DNA from 3 places in the Burkholderia sp. FW306-1C-G01B genome. Region 1 is predicted to be linked to each of the others. Evidence: predicted binding sites of a transcription regulator. Region 1 holds the regulator's gene; each other region holds the start of a gene.
The links. The regulator HrcA, encoded in region 1, represses chaperone genes, less so after heat shock. The targets are predictions, from matches to a motif close to TTAGCACTCNNNNNNNNNGAGTGCTAA.
Positions count from the first base shown of each region.

Region 1 (6,740 bases):
TGCAGCCCGAAGCGGCGCCCGAGCTGATGGTGTTCGTACACGTTGCAATGGAACCACTTCAGGTCCAGCGCGCGAATTGCATCGGGCTGAGCGAGCATCGCCTTCTTCGCGATCTCGCAGTTGAAGCAGTCGACGCCCCAGAAGAACACCACCGCCAGCGCGTCGCCGGCGCCTTCGATCCCCGCGTCGAACGTGTCGGCGGCCAGCGCCTGCATGTCGAACGCGTCGAACGCGGCCGGATCGACGCCGGCGGGAACCATCGCTGCAGCCTTACTTCGGCTGCGCGACGGTGACGAGCGCCGGACGCAGCACGCGGTCGGCGATCGTATAGCCCTTTTGCAGCACCGTGACAACGGTGTTCGGCTCCTGCTCGGCCGGCACCATCGAAATCGCCTGGTGCTGGTGCGGATCGAACTTCTCGCCGACCGGGTTGATCGCGACGACACGGCCCTTCTCGAGCGCGCTCGTCAGCTGGCGCAGCGTCAGTTCGACGCCTTCGCGCACCTTCGCGATGTCGCCGGACGTATCGCTGACGGCCGCTTCCAGGCTGTCCAGCACGGGCAGCAGGTGTTCCGCGAAGCTCTCGATCGCGAACTTGTGCGCCTTCGAGACGTCGTCCTGCGCGCGGCGGCGCACGTTCTCGGTCTCGGCCTTCGCCCGCAGGAAGCTCTCCTGCAGCTCGGCGACCCTGGCTTGAGCCTCCGCGAGCGCCGCGTCGGCTGCTTCGGCGGCGGGAGCAGCGCCTTGCGCCGCCGGCTTCTCGCTGCCGATGTCTTCGGCCGATTGGGTAGCCGGGTTCTCTTGCGTATTTTCCATGTCGCTGAAAGTCGATTAGAGGTTGAAGCCAAATCGGCAACCGCCGGATCGTATACCCGGCGGCACCGCACATCGTTGGTGCAAATAAGGACGAAAACTGCGATTTCAAGACGGTTATTCGCCGGCATTCTCCAATACCGCGAAACAACCGCTCGCTCCGCCGGTGCAGGCCTCGCATAGTCCGCCAGATCGGGCGAAACGGCCTGTAACAACGCTTACGTGGCAACTACTAGCTTGGCACAGGCCCGCTGCACTACACTCCACTCAAGCGTCGGAAAAGCGTGTTTACCCTAGCTGACCGTCGCCTTACATCTACCTGGCGCCGCTTTTACCCTTCTTTCGAGGGGGAGTACCGTGAAACTGACCTTTGCGATATCGTTGGTCGCGCTGGTACTCATTGCCGGCACCACCACCATCTGCCTGTCGGGAGCCGTTACCGACCGCACGACCGAATACGGAAGCGCGCGGGCGACCTTCGACCAGATGTTCAGCTCCCACCAGAAAATCTGTCGATGATGCGCCGGTCGCGCTTCGTCGGCCGGCCGTGCAGTTCGGCCGCCGGCTCGCGATACGTGCGGCGCCGCTCCAGTTCGGCGAGCCGCGCGGCCCGCTCCGCTTCCGTTTCCTCGTAAAGCGTCTGCGCGACGCTCGCCGGTCCGCGCACGTCGCACACGCCCAGCACGGCAATGTGCCAGACGATGCCGTCGATCGCAATCTCGACCTCGTCGCCGACGCGCACCTCCTTCGCGGGCTTGACCGCCGCGCCGCCGATCTTCACGTGCCCCTTGTCGACCGCATCGGTCGCGAGCGAGCGCGTCTTGAAGAACCGGGCCGCCCACAGCCATTTGTCGATGCGCAGCTTCGCGCCCGGTTGCGTGGAAATCTTGTAGTTCATGTCAGCCTCCGCCGGGCCGCCACAAGGAGGCTGACCACCCCCTCGGGGGGCAGCGAACAAAGAGAGCGTGGGGGTCGTTTCACGTCAGCCTCTGCCGGGCCGCCACAAGGAGGCCGACCGCCTCCCCGGAGCGCAGCGAATGAAGCGAGCGCGCGATTCGTTCCATGTCAGCTCACCGCTTCGGGCTGCGCGGCCCTGACGGGCCAGCCCTGCAGGTTCTCGGCGACGATCTCGCCGATCGCGCCGAGCCACGCGGGCGCGCCGTTCAGGCATGGAATGCGGTGGAATGCCTTGCCGCCGCCGGCGAGGAATTCGTCGCGCACTTCCATCCCGATCTCCTCGATCGTCTCCAGGCAATCGGCCGTGAAGCCAGGGCAGAACACGTCGGCCCGCCGCACGCCGGCCTCGCCGAACTCGCGCAGCGTCGGCGCGGTGTACGGCTGCAGCCATTCGGCCTTGCCGAAGCGCGACTGGAAGGTGACGCGGCATTCGGTCGTCGACAGCCCGAGCGCGGCCATCAGCAGCGCGCCCGTCTGCCGGCACTGGTCGTGATAGGGGTCGCCGAGGTCGAGCGTGCGCTTCGGCACGCCGTGAAAGCTCAGCACGAGCTTGTCGCCGGCCGCGAAGTCGGGCCGGCCGTGCTGCGCCCAGTACTGGCGCACCTGTTCGGCAAGCGCGTGGATATAGGCCGGATGGTCGGCGTAGTGCCGCACCGTGCGCACCTCCGGCTGGTTGCGCATGCGCGCGAGCGCGCCGAATGCGGCATCGAACGCGGTGGCCGTGGTCGATGCCGAGTATTGCGGATACATCGGCATCAGCAGCACGCGCTCGACACCCGAGCGCTTGAACTGCGCGAGCGCGTGCGCAATGTTCGGGCTGCCGTAGCGCATCGCGTAATCGACCAGCACGTGATAGCCGTTCGACACGAGCAGATGCCGCACGCCGTCGGTCTGGCGCTCGGTGTGCACGCGCAGCGGCGAGCCCTCGGGCATCCATACGGCCGCGTATTTCTTCGCGGACGCGCGGCCGCGCAGCGGCAGGATCAGCGTGCGCAGCAGCACCTGCCACACGGCCTGCGGGATTTCGACGACCCGCGGATCCGACAGGAATTCGGCCAGATAGCGCCGCACCGCGCGCGGCGTGGGGGCGTCGGGCGTGCCGAGATTGATCAGCAGCACGCCGATACGATGGGCGGCCGCGGTGCTCGAAGGCGGCTCAAGATCGAAACGCATGGGCAAGAACGTGCTCGGGGCACGGGACCGGACGGCTCTCAATTATAGCGGGCCGCCCCGTGCCGTTCGGCCGACTGTCGGCGCAGGCGGCGCCGCGGCACGATGACGGGGCGGGATCGGGCTGGTTACCGCTGGCTACTGCCGGCTACTGCTGGCTCAGCGTGAGCGACAGCAGGCGCGCGGTGATGTCGACGATCGGTATCACGCGGTTGTACGCCATGCGGGTCGGGCCGATCACGCCGAGCGTGCCGACGATCTGCCCGTTCACCTCGTAAGGCGCGGTGACGACGCTCATTTCCTCGATCGGCACGAGCGTCGATTCGCCGCCGATGAAGATCTGCACGCCCTGGGCGTGGCTCGACACGTCGAGCAGTTGCAGGAGGCCCGTCTTTTGGTCGAACACGTCGAACAGCTTGCGCAGCCGCGCCATGTCGGAGGAAAGATCCGCCACCTCGAGCAGGTTGCGCTCGCCGGAAATCAGCACGGTGTCCTCGGTGTCGGGCACCTCGGTGCTGGCCGTCACGGCCGCGTGCATCAGCGTGGTCATGTCGCCGCGCAACTGGTCGATCTCGTCGCGCAGGCGGCGGCGCACCTCGTCGAACGACAGGCCGGCGAAATGCGCGTTGATGTAGTTGGACGCCTCGGTCAGCTGCGACGGCGAATAGTCGCGCGGCGTCGCGAGCATCCGGTTCTGCACGTCGCCCTCGGGCGTGACGATGATCAGCAGGATGCGCTTGTCCGACAGGCGCATGAACTCGATCTGCTTGAACACGTGGCTACGGCGCGGCGTCAGCACGACGCCCGCGAACTGCGACAGGTTCGACAGCACGCTCGCGGCGGCGGCCACCACCCGCTGCTGCGGCTCGCCGGCCTGCAGCGTGTTCTGCACCTGCCGCGCGACGGCCTCGGCATCGATCGGCGCCTCGACCGTCAGCATCGTGTCGACGAACAGCCGGTAGCCGCGCGGCGTCGGCACGCGGCCGGCCGACGTGTGCGGGCTCGACACGAGGCCGAGTTCCTCCAGGTCGGACATCACGTTGCGGATCGTCGCCGGGCTCAGCTCGAGCCCGGAATAACGGGACAACGTGCGCGATCCGACTGGCTGACCGTCGGCGATATACCGTTCGATCAGGGTTTTCAGGAGGGTTCGTGCGCGAGGATCTAGCATGGTGGAAAATTTTAGCGCAACCACGCGACCGCGGCGAGTGGCGTCGGCCACCGTTGCGCGGGCCGGCCCGATCCGGCCCCGTCCGCGCACATCCGGTTCTTTTCGTCAACGAGCTATGGTGTAATGCCGGCATGAAAACCGGTAATCAGTTCAACACCGTCGCGCTCGTCGGCCGGAGCAACACGCCCGGCATCGCCGAGCCGCTCGCCACCCTGGCTGCCAGCCTGGCGAAGCTGGGCTTCGAGGTCGTCTTCGAAGGCGATACCGCGCGCGAGTTCGGCATCGCCGGCTATCCGGCGCTCACCCCGGCCGAAATCGGGGCACGTGCGGACGTGGCGGTCGTGCTGGGCGGCGACGGCACGATGCTCGGCATCGGCCGCCAGCTTGCGCCGTACCGGACACCGCTGATCGGGATCAACCACGGGCGGCTCGGCTTCATCACGGACATCGCGGCGGCCGACATGCACGCGCTCGTCCCCGTGATGCTGGCGGGCAAGTTCGAGCGCGAGGAGCGCTCGCTGCTCGAGGCCAGGATCGTGCGCGACGGCGAACCGATCTACCACGCGCTCGCGTTCAACGACGTCGTCGTGAACCGCAGCGGCTTCTCCGGGATGGTCGAGCTGCGCGCGTCGGTCGACGGCCGGTACATGTACAACCAGCGTTCGGACGGCCTGATCGTCGCCACGCCGACGGGCTCGACCGCGTACGCGCTGTCGTCGGCCGGCCCGATCCTCCATCCGCAGCTTCAGGGCATCGTGCTCGTGCCGATCGCGCCGCACGCGCTGTCGAACCGGCCGATCGTGCTGCCCGACGATTCGAAGATCGCGATCCAGATCGTCGGCGGGCGCGACGTCAACGTGAACTTCGACATGCAGTCGTTCACCTCGCTCGAACTGAACGACACGATCGAGGTGCGCCGCTCGAAGCACACGGTGCCGTTCCTGCACCCGATCGGCTACAGCTACTACGCGACGCTGCGCAAGAAGCTGCACTGGAACGAACACGCGTCGAACGAAGACGACGACGCAGCGTCCTGACGCCCCACCGCCCGACACCATGCTCCGCCACCTCTCGATCCGCGACTTCGTCATCGTGGCCGCGCTCGATCTCGAATTCGACAGCGGCTTTTCCGTCTTTTCCGGCGAAACCGGCGCCGGGAAATCGATCCTGATCGATGCCCTCGCCCTCGCGCTCGGCGAACGTGCCGACGCGAGCGTCGTGCGCACCGGCTGCGGCCGCGCCGACATCACGGCCGAATTCACGCCGCACGATCGTGTCGCGCGCTGGCTCGACGAACACGCGTTCGACGCCGAGGACACCGTGATGCTGCGCCGCGTGATCGACGCGAACGGCCGTTCGCGCGCGTTCATCAACGGCACCAGCGCGACGCTCGCGCAACTGCGCGAACTCGGCGAGATGCTCGTCGACATCCACGGCCAGCACGCGCACCAGCTGCTGATGCGGCCCGATGCGCAGCGCGAGCTGTTCGACACGCACGCGGGGCTCGTCGCCGATGCCGCGAACGTCGCGCGCGCGTGGCGCGTCTGGCGCGACGCGACGCAGGCGATCGACGCCGCGAAGGCGCACGAGCGCGAGCTGCAGCTCGAACGCGAAAAGCTCGCGTGGCAGCTCGCCGAGCTAGACAAGCTCGCGCCGCAAGCCGGCGAATGGGACGAAGTCAGCAACGAGCACAAGCGCCTGTCGCATTCGGCGAACCTGATCGAAGGCGTGCGCGGCGCGCTCAACGCGCTGTCCGAGTCCGACGACGCGATGCTCGCGCAGCTCGGCGCGATCGTGTCGAAGCTGCGCAGCCTCGCCGACTACGACACCGCGCTCGGCGACGCGCTCGCGTCGCTCGAACCGGCCGAAATCCAGCTGCAGGAAGCCGTCTATTCGCTGTCGCACTATGCGCAGCGCGTCGATCTCGATCCCGAGCGGCTCGCGCAGGTGGAAACGCGTCTCGATGCGCTGCACTCGACCGCCCGCAAGTTCCGGCTGCCGCCCGACACGCTGCACGAAGAACATGCGGCTCGCCGCGCGCAGCTCGCCGCGCTCGACGCGGCCGCCGATCTCGGCGCGCTCGAGGCGGTGCAGGCCAAGGCGCGGGAAGCCTATCTCGCCGACGCGAAACACCTGTCGAAGGCGCGCGCGCAGGCCGCCAAGGCACTGGGCACGGCCGTCACGGCCGGCATGCAGGAACTGTCGATGGCGGGCGGAAGTTTCGAAGTCGCGCTCGTGCCGCTCGCCGACGGCGGCCCGCACGGGCTCGAGCAGGTCGAGTTCCGGGTCGCCGGGCACGCCGGCGTGCCGCTGCGGCCGCTCGCGAAGGTCGCGTCGGGTGGCGAGCTCGCGCGGATCAGCCTCGCGCTCGCCGTGATCGCGAGCGCGGCGAGCCCGACGCCGACGCTGATCTTCGACGAAGTCGATACGGGGATCGGCGGCGGCGTCGCCGAAGTGGTCGGCCGCCTGCTGCACCAGCTCGGGCGCGACCGCCAGGTGCTGTGCGTGACGCACCTGCCGCAGGTCGCTGCGCGCGGCGACCACCACTTCCAGGTCGCGAAGGGCGCCGACGACCGCGGCGGCACGGTGTCGACGGTCGTCGCGCTCGACCGCGCCAACCGGATCGAGG
Region 1 covers NZ_JBYSWZ010000013.1:215,048-221,787, reverse strand. The annotation lists gene AC3WLY_RS25420 (YbbN family protein) at 1-260, opposite strand, end outside; gene grpE (nucleotide exchange factor GrpE) at 271-816, opposite strand; gene AC3WLY_RS25410 (hypothetical protein) at 1,171-1,332, shown strand; gene AC3WLY_RS25405 (RNA-binding S4 domain-containing protein) at 1,304-1,711, opposite strand; gene hemH (ferrochelatase) at 1,879-2,943, opposite strand; gene hrcA (heat-inducible transcriptional repressor HrcA) at 3,089-4,111, opposite strand; gene AC3WLY_RS25390 (NAD kinase) at 4,243-5,148, shown strand; gene recN (DNA repair protein RecN) at 5,168-6,740, shown strand, end outside.

Region 2 (6,740 bases), on a different contig from region 1:
ACGCTCGGCGCGGCCATCGCGGCGCTGCTCGCGAACGGCCAGGAGCCGCCCGAGGCGGTTCGCGAGGCGCAGGAATACCTGTATCAGGCCGTGCGCGACGCGTTCCGGCCCGGTATGGGCGCATACTTGCCCGACCGGTTCTTCTGGGCGCGCAGCAACGACGATGCGGACACGCCGCCGGCCACGAAGGTCGAACCGGTGCCGAGGACGTCTCACCGGCATTGAAACGCGCGCGGCGGGCGTGACCGCCGGCCGGCGCACGCACGCGAATCCGGCGCGCACATAAAAAAAGACCCGCATCGCTGCGGGTCTTTTCTTTTGGCTGGAACGCGCATCGCTGCGCGTTCCGGACACCATCGACCGAAGTCGATTACATGTCCATGCCCATGCCGCCCATGCCGCCCGGCATGCCGCCCGGCATCGGTGCATCTTCCTTCGGCAGTTCTGCAACGGCTGCGTCCGTCGTCAGCAGCAGGCCTGCAACCGAAGCTGCGTTCTGCAGTGCGGTGCGCGTGACCTTGGTCGGGTCGACGACGCCGGCTTCGACCATGTCGACGTACTCGCCCGTCGCTGCGTTGTAGCCGTAGTTGCCCTTGCCTGCAGCAACTGCCGCCACCACGACGCTGGCTTCTTCGCCGCCGTTCGTGACGATCTGGCGCAGCGGCTCTTCCATTGCGCGCAGCACGATCTTGATGCCGGCGTTCTGGTCGGCGTTCAGGCCGGTCAGGCCTGCGATCGCGGTGCGAGCGCGGATCAGCGCAACGCCGCCGCCTGCCACGATGCCTTCTTCCACAGCTGCGCGCGTTGCGTGCAGTGCGTCTTCGACACGCGCCTTCTTTTCCTTCATTTCGACTTCGGTCGCAGCACCGACCTTGATCACTGCCACGCCGCCGGCCAGCTTGGCCACGCGCTCTTGCAGCTTTTCACGATCGTAGTCCGACGTCGCTTCCTCGATTTGCGCGCGCACTTGCTTCACGCGTGCTTCGATGTTCACGGCTTCGCCTGCGCCGTCGATGATCGTCGTGTTTTCCTTGCCCACTTCGATGCGCTTCGCCTGGCCCAGTTCTGCCAGCGTTGCCTTCTCAAGCGTCAGGCCGGTTTCTTCCGCGACGACCTGACCGCCGGTCAGGATCGCGATGTCTTCCAGCATCGCCTTGCGACGATCGCCGAAGCCCGGCGCCTTGACCGCGACGGTCTTCAGGATGCCGCGGATGTTGTTGACGACCAGCGTTGCGAGCGCTTCGCCTTCGACGTCTTCAGCGATGATCAGCAGCGGACGGCCAGCCTTCGCGACTTGCTCGAGCACCGGCAGCAGATCGCGGATGTTCGACACCTTCTTGTCGTGCAGCAGCACGAACGGGTTCTCGAGGACGGCGACTTGCTTGTCCGGGTTGTTGATGAAGTACGGCGACAGGTAGCCGCGGTCGAACTGCATGCCTTCGACGACGTCGAGTTCGTCGGCCAGCGACTTGCCGTCTTCGACGGTGATCACGCCTTCCTTGCCGACCTTGTCCATCGCTTCAGCGATGCGATCGCCGATCGACGAATCGCTGTTCGCCGAGATCGAGCCGACCTGTGCGATTTCCTTGTTCGTCGTGCACGGCTTGCTGATCTTCTTCAGCTCTTCGACAGCCGCTGCGACTGCCTTGTCGATGCCGCGCTTCAGGTCCATCGGGTTCATGCCCGATGCGACGTACTTCATGCCTTCGCGAACGATCGATTGCGCGAGGACGGTTGCCGTCGTCGTGCCGTCGCCTGCGTTGTCGCTGGTCTTGGAAGCGACTTCCTTGACCATTTGCGCGCCCATGTTCTGGAGCTTGTCCTTCAGCTCGATTTCCTTCGCGACCGACACACCGTCCTTGGTGACCGTCGGGCCGCCGAAGCTGCGCTCGAGCACGACGTTGCGGCCCTTCGGACCCAGCGTGACCTTGACTGCGTTGGCGAGAATGTTCACGCCTTCGACCATCTTCGAACGGGCGGAATCGCCGAATACGACGTCTTTAGCTGCCATCTTCTAACTCCTTGAATTCTTGGGAATATGTACCGTCGAAGGACGCTTAGTTAGCGTTGACCACGGCCATGATGTCTTCTTCGCGCATGACCAGCAGTTCCTGGCCGTCGACCTTCACGGTCTGGCCTGCGTACTTGCCGAACAGGACGCGATCGCCGACCTTCACGTCGAGCGCGATCGGGGCGCCCTTGTCGTCACGCTTGCCCGGGCCGACCGCGAGGATCTCGCCTTGATCCGGCTTTTCAGCAGCGGCTTCGGGGATGACGATGCCCGAGGCGGTCTTGGTTTCTTGATCCAGACGCTTGACGATCACGCGATCGTGCAAAGGACGAAGGTTCATATTCACTCCTCTCTTGACTGAGATTGAAGAACGCTTGGGAATCTGCCCGGCGGATCGCCCGGCAGAGAATTGTTAGCACTCTCGTGCAGCGAGTGCTAATTATATGGACGGGTTTTGACAAATTCAAGAAGGGAAACCGGAGGAATTTTTTGAACGGCGCGGCGGCGGGAAAATCACGCGGAAACAACAAAAAACCCTTTATAAACAAAGCCATGACGAACGCGGCCCAACCCGGCCGGCGGGCCCGAGAGGCCCGCGCATCCCATCCAGCCCCGTTTGGACACCGGGTAAGCACGGAGTTCCCGAAGCCGGCGACAGCGCATCAAAAAACCTGCGCCGGCGCCGATCCGGCATGCTGCAGCACCGCCTTCGCGTACGCCGGACGGCCCTCGCGCGCCGTCGCACGTCGTCACGTATCGGCACAGCCCGCGCCCGACAGCGGCCGGAACGTCCGGCCCTCCGTCTCGACCGCCGCGCCCAGCAGCCGCGCGAGCCCTTTCGCGCCTTCGCGCATCACGACGTCGTGATTCCACTTGAATAACGGGCGCGCGATCGGCGCCAGCCAGTTCATCCACTTCAGTTGCGTGCGGATGTGCCAGTCGTAGCGCACGACGGTGCACGCACCGTCGCCGGCAAACGACCAGCATCCGTCGCCTTCGATCGCGCCGCTCGCGCGGCCTTCGAGCGCATGCCCGGGCTCGACGCGCCGCACGCGCATGTCGAAGGTCAGCCGGTACGGCAGCGCGCCCTTCCACGTATACCGGTGCAGCGCACCGACGCCGCGCGCGTCGCCCGGCTCGATCTCGACGGTGCGCACGGCGCCCTTCCACCAGTCGGGCCAGCGGTCGACCTGGTAGATCGCGTCCCAGACCGCTGCGAGCGGGGCGTCCACGCGCCAGGTCGTCGAGAACCGGTATTCCGCCATGCAGCCTCCGGCATGCGCGTCAGGGGCATGAATCAGCGCACCGATCAGGGCGCGAAGAAGCGCTCGGGAAACGCGACGTCGATCTCGATATCGTCGAGCGTCACGGTTTCGAGCGGCACGTCGTCATCGTTCGCGAAGCTGACGACCTTCAACGGAAAGCCGTCCTCGGCGTCCAGCCACAGCCGGTAGCGATGCACGCCGCCGACCGCATGCGCGGGCGCGCCCGTGACCGACACGCGCAGCGCGGTCCGGCCGCCGACAGCCTCCTCGCCTTCGGTCACCGTCGCGCCGCCCTGCTGCAGCGCATGAACGTTGCGCAGCAGTTCGCCGACGTCCGACCGGTCGACCCGGTGGCCGCTGCGGTCGCGCACAAGCGGATTGGACGGCGACAGCGTCAACGCGGGCGGCGCATGCGCGCCGAACGGGCGCAGCCGCACCTTGCCGTCGCCGGGATCGTATGCAAGCACCGCGCCGTGATGAGGCGACACGAAATCCATCCGGACGAAGCCCGGTTTCAGGTACGCGTAGCGGATTTCGGCGTGTTCGCCGCTCCGCGCCGACGAGCGGATCGTCGCGCGGTACGAGCGGACGTGGTCGAAATGCGCCTGCGCGACGGTCACGGGATCGGCTGTCATGCTCGCTCCTATCAGGCTCGCGGCCAGCAACGCGGCGATCACGGCGCCGCCTCGACGTCGAGCACGCCCTCCATCCCGCGCTCGCGATGGCTCCTGAAAAACAGCAGCCGATGCGTGCAATAGTAGGCGAACCGGCCCGGCTGCGCCGGTGTGAAGCGAAAGGTCTTCGGCGTCGTGCCGAGTTCGGTGTGCACCGCGATGCCGGCCTGCGGCGCGTCGATCTCGAAACTGTGCGGCACCACGCCGGGCTCGGCCGACACGGTCAGCTCGACCGGCACATGCGCGCGCACGATCACGTGGTTCGGACGGAAGAAATAGCTGCCGCCTACGATCGTCACCCGCTGCACGCCGTCGGCGTCGACCGGCACGCGCACCGGCGCATCGCCGTCGGCACGCGCGAGCGTGGCGCCCGCGGCGAGTGCCGCGAGCACGGGCATCAGCACGAGTGCCTTCGTCATCGTCCTCTTCATCTTCATCCCCTGCCCCCTGCCGGCGCCGCGCACGTCATCCCTTCCACGCGTCGGTCGAGCCGCCTAGCGCGCCGCACGCTTCGATCGCAAGCTCGCGCAGGTGCCGTTCGTCTCCGCGGCCGGACAGTGCATAGCCCATGCCGCGATCCGACCAGAAATATGTGTAGCGGCCGTCGGCCGACATCGCCCGCGGCGCGAGGTGCCGCGCGTCGTACGCGGTCATGTACAGCGTCACGCGCTCGCCGTCCGCGCGCTGGTACATGAACTGCGCGGCCGGCCCCGCGTCGCCGGGCAGCAACCGGCCGCCCAGCAGCGCATAGCCGTATTCGTCGAGCGACGGCGCGCGCACGGGCCGCCCGACGCGTGCCGACAGCCACGCGGCAAGGTGCGAGGCATCGCCCGCGCCGACCTCGACCGGATGCTCGCGATCGGCTGCGTACACCGCATACGCGACATCCGCGCGCGCGGCAAACGCCGGTTCGCTGCCGAACGCGGCCCAGCCCGCATGCAGCGCGACGCCGATCAGCAGCCCGGCCGCCAGCCCCGCGAACGCATAGGCGATAGCGCGCCGGCGCGGCGCGCGGCGCTGCACGAACAGCGCGGGTGCGGCGCCCGGCAACGGAAACAGCGCCTGCAGCGCATCGCGCTGGGCGCGGTAATGCGCGAATCGTTCGGCCTCCTGCGGATCGGACTGCAGGCGCTCGAGCATCTCGCGCTGCTCGTGCCCGGACAGCTCGCCGTCCAGCAACGCGGACAGCAGTTGCGCCGACGCATCGTCGTCCCGCTCGTTCGAAGGCTTGCGCGGTTCATCCATCATGTCTTCCCGATTACCCGTAACGCAGTCGTGCCGTGCGCCGACGGCTCGTCCGACAGCAGTGCGCGCATCTGCCCGCGCGCCCGCGCGAGCCGCGACATCACCGTTCCCACCGGCACGCCGAGCACCTGCGCGGCGTCGCGATAGCTCAACTCCTCGAGCGCGACCAGCAGCAGCACCTCGCGCTGTTCGACGGGCAGCCGGTACAGCGCGCGCTGCACGTCGCGCAGCACCAGCCCGCCGATCTCGCCGGCCGGCGCGGCCATCGTCTGCCACGGCGCCGTCGCGTCGTCGACCGCGATCTCGTGCCGCGCCCGCAACTGGTCGATGAAGCGGTGCCGCAGCAGCGTCAGCAGCCACGCGCGCAGGTTGCCGCCGTCGCGCGGCGGCCGGTTCAGCGCGCGCTCGAGCGTGTCCTGCACGAGATCGTCCGCCCAGGCCCGGTCGCCCGTCAGCGCACGCGCATAACGCGTGAGATGCGGCAGCCACACCAGCAGGTCCGATTCGTAGCTCATCGATGCGTCGCGCGTCGCCGCGCCGTTACGGACGCGCAACGTGCCACATGCCGCCGATCCCGTCGCCGCCCGCGTCGCCGGCCTTGTGGTCCATCTTCCAGCGATACAGCGGGCGCCCGTGGTACGCCCATTGCTTCTTGCCGTCGCTGCGCGTGACGAGGCTCCACGCGCCCGACGCCTTGTCGTACGCGTCGGCGATCGCGGGCGGCCAGTTGGCTGCGCACGCACTGTCGCACGCGCTCTTGCCGGGCGCGTCGCGATCGAATACGTACAGTGTCATGTGATCTTCGTCGACCAGTTTCCCGTCGCCGACCTGTGGCGGTTCCGCGGCCGCCGGCCGCACGATCGCCGCCATCAGCGCGGCGGCGAGGAAAATACGTTTCATTCCCGTTCTCCTTTCGACATGGCATCGCGACACGGCGGCGCCGGACGGGACGATCGGCTTCGTCGAGACCATTATCCCGCCGGCCGGTCGTGCCGGGACTCGGTATGTAAACGGACGAAAGCGGCCGGTTATTCCATGCCGCCCTGCGACGATCGGCAGCGGCCCGGCATCGGCCATTCATACGACGAAAGAAAGCGGGAAACCCAAAAGACAACGCGGCATGACATCCCTGCCATGCCGCGTTGCGCGACCCATGTTGCACGGCGCGTTGCGCATGGCGGCCGATACGGCGCCGCCGTGCGTTTCCGGCTCGTTACCTCGGCAGTGCGCCCGTCAGCGATTGCAGCAGCGTCGTCACCGGTGCGAGCGGGTTGTTCGGCGAGCCGTTGCCCGAATGCGGCGTCACCGACAGGCCCGGCGCGGAACCGAGCGCCGTGCCGACCGACGTGCCGACCGCATTGCCGACCGTCGCCGTCGAGTTGGCACCCGTCGTCAACAGCGAGCCGACCGCGCCCGACAGCGCGCCGGCCGCCTGGCCGAGCGCCGCCGGACCGTTCGCGAGTGCGCCCGTCGCCGAGCCGAGCGCACCGGTCAGTGCGCCGGCCGGGTTGCTGCCGCCAGTCAGGCCGTTCACGAGGTTCGTGA
Region 2 covers NZ_JBYSWZ010000024.1:25,664-32,403, forward strand. The annotation lists gene AC3WLY_RS33450 (hydroxymethylpyrimidine/phosphomethylpyrimidine kinase) at 1-225, shown strand, start outside; gene groL (chaperonin GroEL) at 371-2,011, opposite strand; gene AC3WLY_RS33460 (co-chaperone GroES) at 2,058-2,351, opposite strand; gene AC3WLY_RS33465 (SRPBCC family protein) at 2,761-3,276, opposite strand; gene AC3WLY_RS33470 (LolA family protein) at 3,321-3,953, opposite strand; gene AC3WLY_RS33475 (quinol oxidase) at 3,950-4,369, opposite strand; gene AC3WLY_RS33480 (anti-sigma factor family protein) at 4,416-5,198, opposite strand; gene AC3WLY_RS33485 (sigma-70 family RNA polymerase sigma factor) at 5,195-5,710, opposite strand; gene AC3WLY_RS33490 (COG4315 family predicted lipoprotein) at 5,736-6,095, opposite strand; gene AC3WLY_RS33495 (beta strand repeat-containing protein) at 6,409-6,740, opposite strand, start outside.
Region 2: AC3WLY_RS33460 (co-chaperone GroES) is a predicted target of HrcA. The motif match lies at 2,424-2,450, and genes of this name have one in related genera.

Region 3 (6,740 bases), on a different contig from region 1:
GACAGCATCGTGCTGTCCGTGCATCCGCACAACGATCGCGGCACCGCGGTCGCGGCGGCCGAACTCGCGCTGCTCGCGGGCGCCGACCGCATCGAGGGCTGCCTGTTCGGCAACGGCGAGCGCACCGGCAACGTCGATCTCGTCACGCTCGCACTGAACCTCTACACGCAAGGCATCGACCCGGGCCTCGACTTCTCCGACATCGACGCGGTGCGCCGCGTCGTCGAACGCTGCAACCAGATTCCCGTGCATCCGCGCCATCCGTACGCGGGCGACCTCGTGTTCACCGCGTTCTCGGGCTCGCACCAGGACGCGATCCGCAAGGGTTTCGCGCAGCAGCGCCCCGACGCGGTCTGGGAAGTGCCGTACCTGCCGATCGACCCGGCCGACCTCGGCCGCAGCTACGACGCGGTGATCCGCGTGAACAGCCAGTCCGGCAAGGGTGGCGCGACGTTCCTGCTCGAACGCGGGATGGGCTTCACACCGACGCGCCGCGTGCAGATCGAATTCAGCCATGCGGTGCAGACGCTCGCCGACGCGTCCGGCGAGGAAGTGACGGGCGACGCGATCTGCGCGCTGTTCGCCCGCGAATTCTTCGAGACCGACGGCCCGGCCGCGCGGCATGGCAGCGGTGCGCGCTGGCAGAGCCGCGAGATCGCGGCAGCGCCGGCAGCGGCCGACGCGACACCCGAAGACGCCGTGCGACATTTCGCCGCGGCATTCGCGGCGGCCGCCGGCGCTGCGATCGACATCGCGTCGTACGAACATGCGCGCACGACGGACGGCCGGATCGCGGTATCGGTCGGCTGCCGGGTCGGCGATGCGCCGCTGCGGCACGGGGTCGGCCTGCACGCCGATGCGGCAAGCGCCGCGCTCGATGCAATCGTCAGCGCAATCAACCGTTCGGCATGGCATTGCACGGATCGCCGCGCGGCGGCCTGACGCTCAGGGTTCGACAGTCAGCGAGCAGGGCGTGACCGCCCGTGCGCCGCGCGATCCGCGCCGCACGGGCCAGCAAAAAGCGGCCCATAAGGCCGCTTCGGTGGGGACATGAAAAGGAGCGCCACGCGCGCTCATGTCTCGGTCGCGCACCGCGTCGCCTGCCATGCGAGCAGGCACCAGCGGCCCTGCTCCTCGGTGTGGACGGACGTATAGGCAATCGGGAAGACCAGGCCGCCGTTGTTCGTTTCCATCTCGATCAAAGCGCGCCCGGTGACGACGCAGGTTTCGCCGCCGACGGGCAACACGTCCTGCGACTGGATTTCGATCTGACGATAGCGGCGGCGGCCGGCGACGATGGCGTCGATGAACTGCTGCTTGGTTTCACGTTTGCCGTTGGTGTGCACGAAGAACACCTTGTCCGACAGCAGCGCGTCGAGCGCCTCGCCGTCCCCGTCCACCATCGCCCGGAACCGATCGCGCTCGAGCGCGCGGATCGCATCGACCACCTTCGCCATCGCCTGACTCCTCGGCAACGCGCACGCCGTGCGCGGGCATGCGGATCAGAAGTTGTACTGCACGTAGAACTGGTGGAAATTTATACCAGGATTCGGCTCTTTGATACCCGCGTTAGACACATGTTGAAAACGGTAACCGACCTGATACTGTTGCCGTTCTCCGAACTGTGCGCCGACGCCGACGACATCCACGAACTGGAACGACGTCGCGAGCGAAAGATTGTTGGAGATCGTCGGGGAAGTCAGGAACCGGATACCGGCGCCGGCCTCGACGAACGGGCGCACCTGGCCCGCACTCTTGATGAAGCGGAACATCGGCGTCCCGCCGAATTCGCCGATGCTGCCGTGGACATTGCCGCCCGTGTGCCAGTAGCCGACGTGGCCTTCCATCACGAACGCGAAGTGCCAGCCGCCGATTTCCCACCAGTTCCAGCCCGGATCCCACACCACGCCGAGATCGGCCTTGTCGATCCCGTGACGATCCGAAAACCCGCCGCCCGCCTGGATACCCCATCGATCCGCGAACGCCGCACCCGATCCGCCCAGAAGTGACGCCGCCAGCATCGCATGCAGCGCAAGCCGGCTGCGGGGCCGGCGATTCTTCTTATTGTTCATCTGACACTCCAACTTTGTGGGTTGAATGGAGCCTGCCGCGACGGCCTGGCCCGAGCGAACTGAATGGTATGGTAAAGGACTTTTCGGATCGGCATCACGAAGCGAAATGGCTTCCTTCCAAAACGACAAAAATCGAAATCGTCTACTGATTCCTATCAGAAACAAGGGTTTACGGAACTTCGATCGGCCGCCTCGGTCGCAATTTAGACTATCGCCTCGACTATCTCGATAGAAAAATCGGGAACTCAGATGCCCACGCCCTCTCTAAGGAATTAGCACTCGGTTTGCGGGAGTGCTAAGATTGGCCCCGGAATCTCATCCGAGACCCGGGGTTTGTCCCTGATTCCAAAGGAGTTTTTAGTGAGCAACGCCCTGACCCTTCCGAATATCCTGAGCCCGACGCCGGCCAAGGCCGAATCGGCAGGCTCGCTGGCGCTCGCAGCTCAATCGATGTTGCCGGGCCAGCTTGGCAACATCGACGCGTATATCCAGGCCGTCAATCGCATTCCTCTGCTGACGGCCGAAGAGGAACGCCAGTACGCAACCGAATTCCGCGAAAACAACAACCTCGACTCGGCGCGCCGCCTCGTGCTGTCGCACCTGCGTCTCGTCGTGTCGATCGCGCGCAACTATCTCGGCTACGGCCTGCCGCACGGCGACCTGATCCAGGAAGGCAACATCGGCCTGATGAAGGCCGTGAAGCGCTTCGATCCGGCCCAGAACGTGCGCCTCGTGTCGTACGCGATCCACTGGATCAAGGCCGAGATCCACGAGTACATCCTGCGCAACTGGCGCATGGTGAAGGTCGCGACGACGAAGGCGCAGCGCAAGCTGTTCTTCAACCTGCGCAGCCACAAGAAGAGCATGCAGGCGATGACGCCCGAGGAAATCGACGGCCTCGCGCAGGAGCTCAACGTCAAGCGCGAAGACGTGACCGAGATGGAAACGCGCCTGTCGGGCGGCGACATCGCACTCGAAGGGCAGGTGGAAGACGGCGAGGAGTCGTACGCGCCGATCGCCTACCTGGCCGACTCGCACAACGAGCCGACCGCCGTGCTTGCAGCGCGTCAGCGCGACACGCTGCAGACGGACGGCATCGCGCAGGCGCTCGACGCGCTCGACGCGCGCAGCCGTCGCATCATCGAGGCGCGCTGGCTGCACGTCGACGACGACGGCTCGGGCGGCTCGACGCTGCACGATCTCGCCGCCGAGTTCGGCGTGTCCGCGGAACGCATCCGCCAGATCGAAGCGAGCGCAATGAAAAAGATGCGCACCGCCCTCGCCGAATACGCATAAATCCGGCGATTCAGAGCGCTTCATCGAAAACCGCTGCCCGACCGGCAGCGGTTTTTTTTCGTCTGCTTTTTCCTGCTGCTTTTCCGCTTTTCCCGCTGCGTTTCATCCGCTTTACCGCCCGTTTCTTCGCCGATCAATTGACCTGATTCATCAGGCATTAGGCCGTTTTCGGGTCCCTTCCGCACAACCTTGATCTGCCTCAAGTTTCAGCCCGCAGTTAGCGACGGTCTGCCGCAGCGCAGCACTCGGCATCGGAAAGCCGCCATCTTAAAATTGGCATGTCAGGCGCAAAAGGATTAAAACAGCTTTCACGGCCGTCATAAATCCGACGTAAAGTCGCCCCCAATCCGACCTAAATCGATTCAGGATAATCGCCTTGATCTCGATCAATAAAGAGCCTGCGCCGCCTCCCCAGCGGCCGGCCGGCACGATCGGCTGGCGTGCGCGCATCGCCGCGTGGGCTCGCGGACCGACCCTCACCCGCGACATCACCCTGGTGCTGATCGTCAAGCTGATCCTCCTGATGTCGCTCAAATACGCATTCTTCAATCATCCGCAGGCCGAGCACATGTCGCTTCCGCCTGCCGCCGTCGCCGAGAAGCTGCTCTCGGTACCGGCGCCTGCACCCACCGAGGGAGACCACCATGATAAGTAGTGAAGTCGTCGATCTATCACGCCTGCAGTTCGGCATCACGGCGCTCTACCACTTCCTGTTCGTGCCGCTGACGCTCGGCCTGTCCTGGCTGCTCGTCATCATGGAGGCCGTCTACGTGATGACCGGCAAGCAGGTCTACAAGGACATGACCCAGTTCTGGGGCAAGCTGTTCGGCATCAACTTCGCGATGGGCGTGACGACCGGCATCACGCTCGAATTCCAGTTCGGCACGAACTGGTCGTACTACTCGCACTATGTCGGCGACATCTTCGGCGTGCCGCTCGCGGTCGAAGGCCTGATGGCGTTCTTCCTCGAATCGACGTTCGTCGGCCTGTTCTTCTTCGGCTGGAACCGCCTGTCGAAGGTCAAGCACCTGATGGTCACGTTCCTTGTCGCGCTGGGCTCGAACCTGTCCGCACTGTGGATCCTCGTCGCGAACGGCTGGATGAACAACCCGGTCGGCGCCGAGTTCAACTACCAGACGATGCGGATGGAGATGACGAACCTGTTCGACGTGCTGTTCAACCCGGTCGCGCAGGTGAAGTTCGTGCACACGGTGTCGGCCGGCTACGTGTCGGCCGCGATGTTCGTGCTCGGCGTGTCGTCGTGGTACCTGCTGAAGAAGCGCGACATCGACTTCGCGCTGCGCTCGTTCGCGGTCGCGGCCGGCTTCGGCCTCGCGGCGACGCTCTGCGTGATCGTGCTCGGCGACGAATCGGGCTATACGACCGGCGAAGTGCAGAAGATGAAGCTCGCCGCGATCGAATCCGAATGGGAAACGCAGCCGGCGCCCGCATCGTTCACGCTGATCGGCATTCCGAACCAGGAAGAACAGCGTACCGACTACGCGATCAAGATCCCGTATGCGCTCGGCCTGATCGCGACGCGCTCGATCGACGAACCGGTGATCGGCCTGCGCGATCTCGCGAAGCGCAGCGAGGAGCACATCCACAGCGGGATGATCGCGTACGGCGCGCTGCAGAAGATCAAGCAGGGCGATACGAGCGCCGCGACGCGCGAACTGTTCGACCAGCACAAGCAGTATCTCGGCTACGGGCTGATGCTCAAGCAGTTCACGCCGAACGTGACCGACGCGACGCCCGAGCAGATCAAGGCCGCCGCGAAGAAGACGATCCCGCCAGTCGCGCCCGTGTTCTTCTCGTTCCGGATCATGGTGGCCCTCGGCTTCCTGTTCGTCGCGACATTCGTTGCCGCGTTCTGGTTCTGCGCGCGCCGCGAACTGCTGCAGGACAACCGCCGCTGGTTCCTGCGCTATGCGGTGTGGGCGATCCCGCTGCCGTGGATCGCGATCGAATTCGGCTGGATCGTCGCCGAGCTCGGCCGCCAGCCGTGGACGATCGCGGGCGTGCTGCCGACGCACCTGTCCGCGTCGAGCCTGACACCGACCGACCTGTACCTGAGTCTCGCGGGCTTCATCCTGTTCTACACCGCGCTGTTCGTCATCGAGATCAAGCTGATGTTCAAGTACGCGCGCCTCGGCCCGTCGTCGCTGCATACCGGCCGCTATCACCACGAACTCGCGGCCGCCAGCGAGCGCGCCCCGGCCTGAGCACGCACCCGAAACGGAACAAGGAATCGCTATGGACTATGCAACTCTCAAGCTGATCTGGTGGCTGCTCGTCGGCGTGCTGCTGATCGGCTTCGCCGTCACCGACGGCTTCGACATGGGCGCGACCGCGCTGCTGCCGTTCCTCGGCAAGACCGACGAGGAGCGCCGCATCATCGTCAACACGGTCGGCGCGACGTGGGAAGGCAACCAGGTGTGGCTGATCACGGCCGGCGGCGCGATGTTCGCGGCCTGGCCGCTCGTCTATGCCGCGTCGTTCTCCGGCTTCTACTTCGCGATGCTGCTCGTGCTGTTCGCGCTGTTCTTCCGGCCGGTGGGCTTCGACTACCGCAGCAAGCGGCCGGACCCGCGCTGGCGCGCGGGCTGGGACTGGGGCCTGTTCGCCGGCGGCTTCGTGCCGGCGCTCGTGTTCGGCGTCGCGTTCGGCAACCTGCTGCAGGGCGTGCCGTTCAAGTTCGACAGCGACCTGCGCGTGACCTATTACGGCAGCTTCTGGGCGCTGCTGAACCCGTTCGCGCTGCTGTGCGGGCTCGTCAGCCTCACGATGCTCGTCGCGCACGGCGCCGCGTTCATCAAGATGAAGACCGACGGCGTGATCGCGCGCCGCGCATCGATCGCGCTGCGTGTGGCGTCGTTCCTCGCGGTCGTGCTGTTCGTGCTGGCCGGCGTGCTGATCGCGTCGTATATCGGCGGCTTCCACATCACGAACGCCGCGCCGACCGACACGGTCGCGAACCCGCTGCTCAAGGACGTCGCCGCCGGCTCGGGCCTGTGGCTCGCGAACTACGGCGAGTATCCGTGGATGATCGCGGCGCCGGTCGTCGGGATCGCGGGCGGCCTGCTGGCGCTGCTGCTCGCCGGCTCGAAGCAGGAGAAGACGGCGTTCTTCTGCACGGGCCTGATGATCGTCGGCGTGATCCTGACCGCCGGCTTCTCGATGTTCCCGTTCATCATGCCGTCGTCGCTCGATCCGCGCAGCAGCCTGACCGTGTGGGATTCGACGTCGAGCCACAAGACGCTGCAGGTGATGCTGTTCGCGGTGATCGTGTTCCTGCCGATCGTCCTGATCTACACGGGCTGGGTGTATCGCGTGATGCGCGGCAAGGTCACGCGCCAGACGCTCGAAGAG
Region 3 covers NZ_JBYSWZ010000023.1:39,867-46,606, forward strand. The annotation lists gene leuA (2-isopropylmalate synthase) at 1-942, shown strand, start outside; gene AC3WLY_RS33060 (nuclear transport factor 2 family protein) at 1,074-1,457, opposite strand; gene AC3WLY_RS33065 (acyloxyacyl hydrolase) at 1,503-2,072, opposite strand; gene rpoH (RNA polymerase sigma factor RpoH) at 2,433-3,368, shown strand; gene AC3WLY_RS33075 (hypothetical protein) at 3,389-3,526, opposite strand; gene cydP (cytochrome oxidase putative small subunit CydP) at 3,745-4,023, shown strand; gene AC3WLY_RS33085 (cytochrome ubiquinol oxidase subunit I) at 4,013-5,593, shown strand; gene cydB (cytochrome d ubiquinol oxidase subunit II) at 5,625-6,740, shown strand, end outside.
Region 3: rpoH (RNA polymerase sigma factor RpoH) is a predicted target of HrcA. The motif match lies at 2,345-2,371, and genes of this name have one in related genera.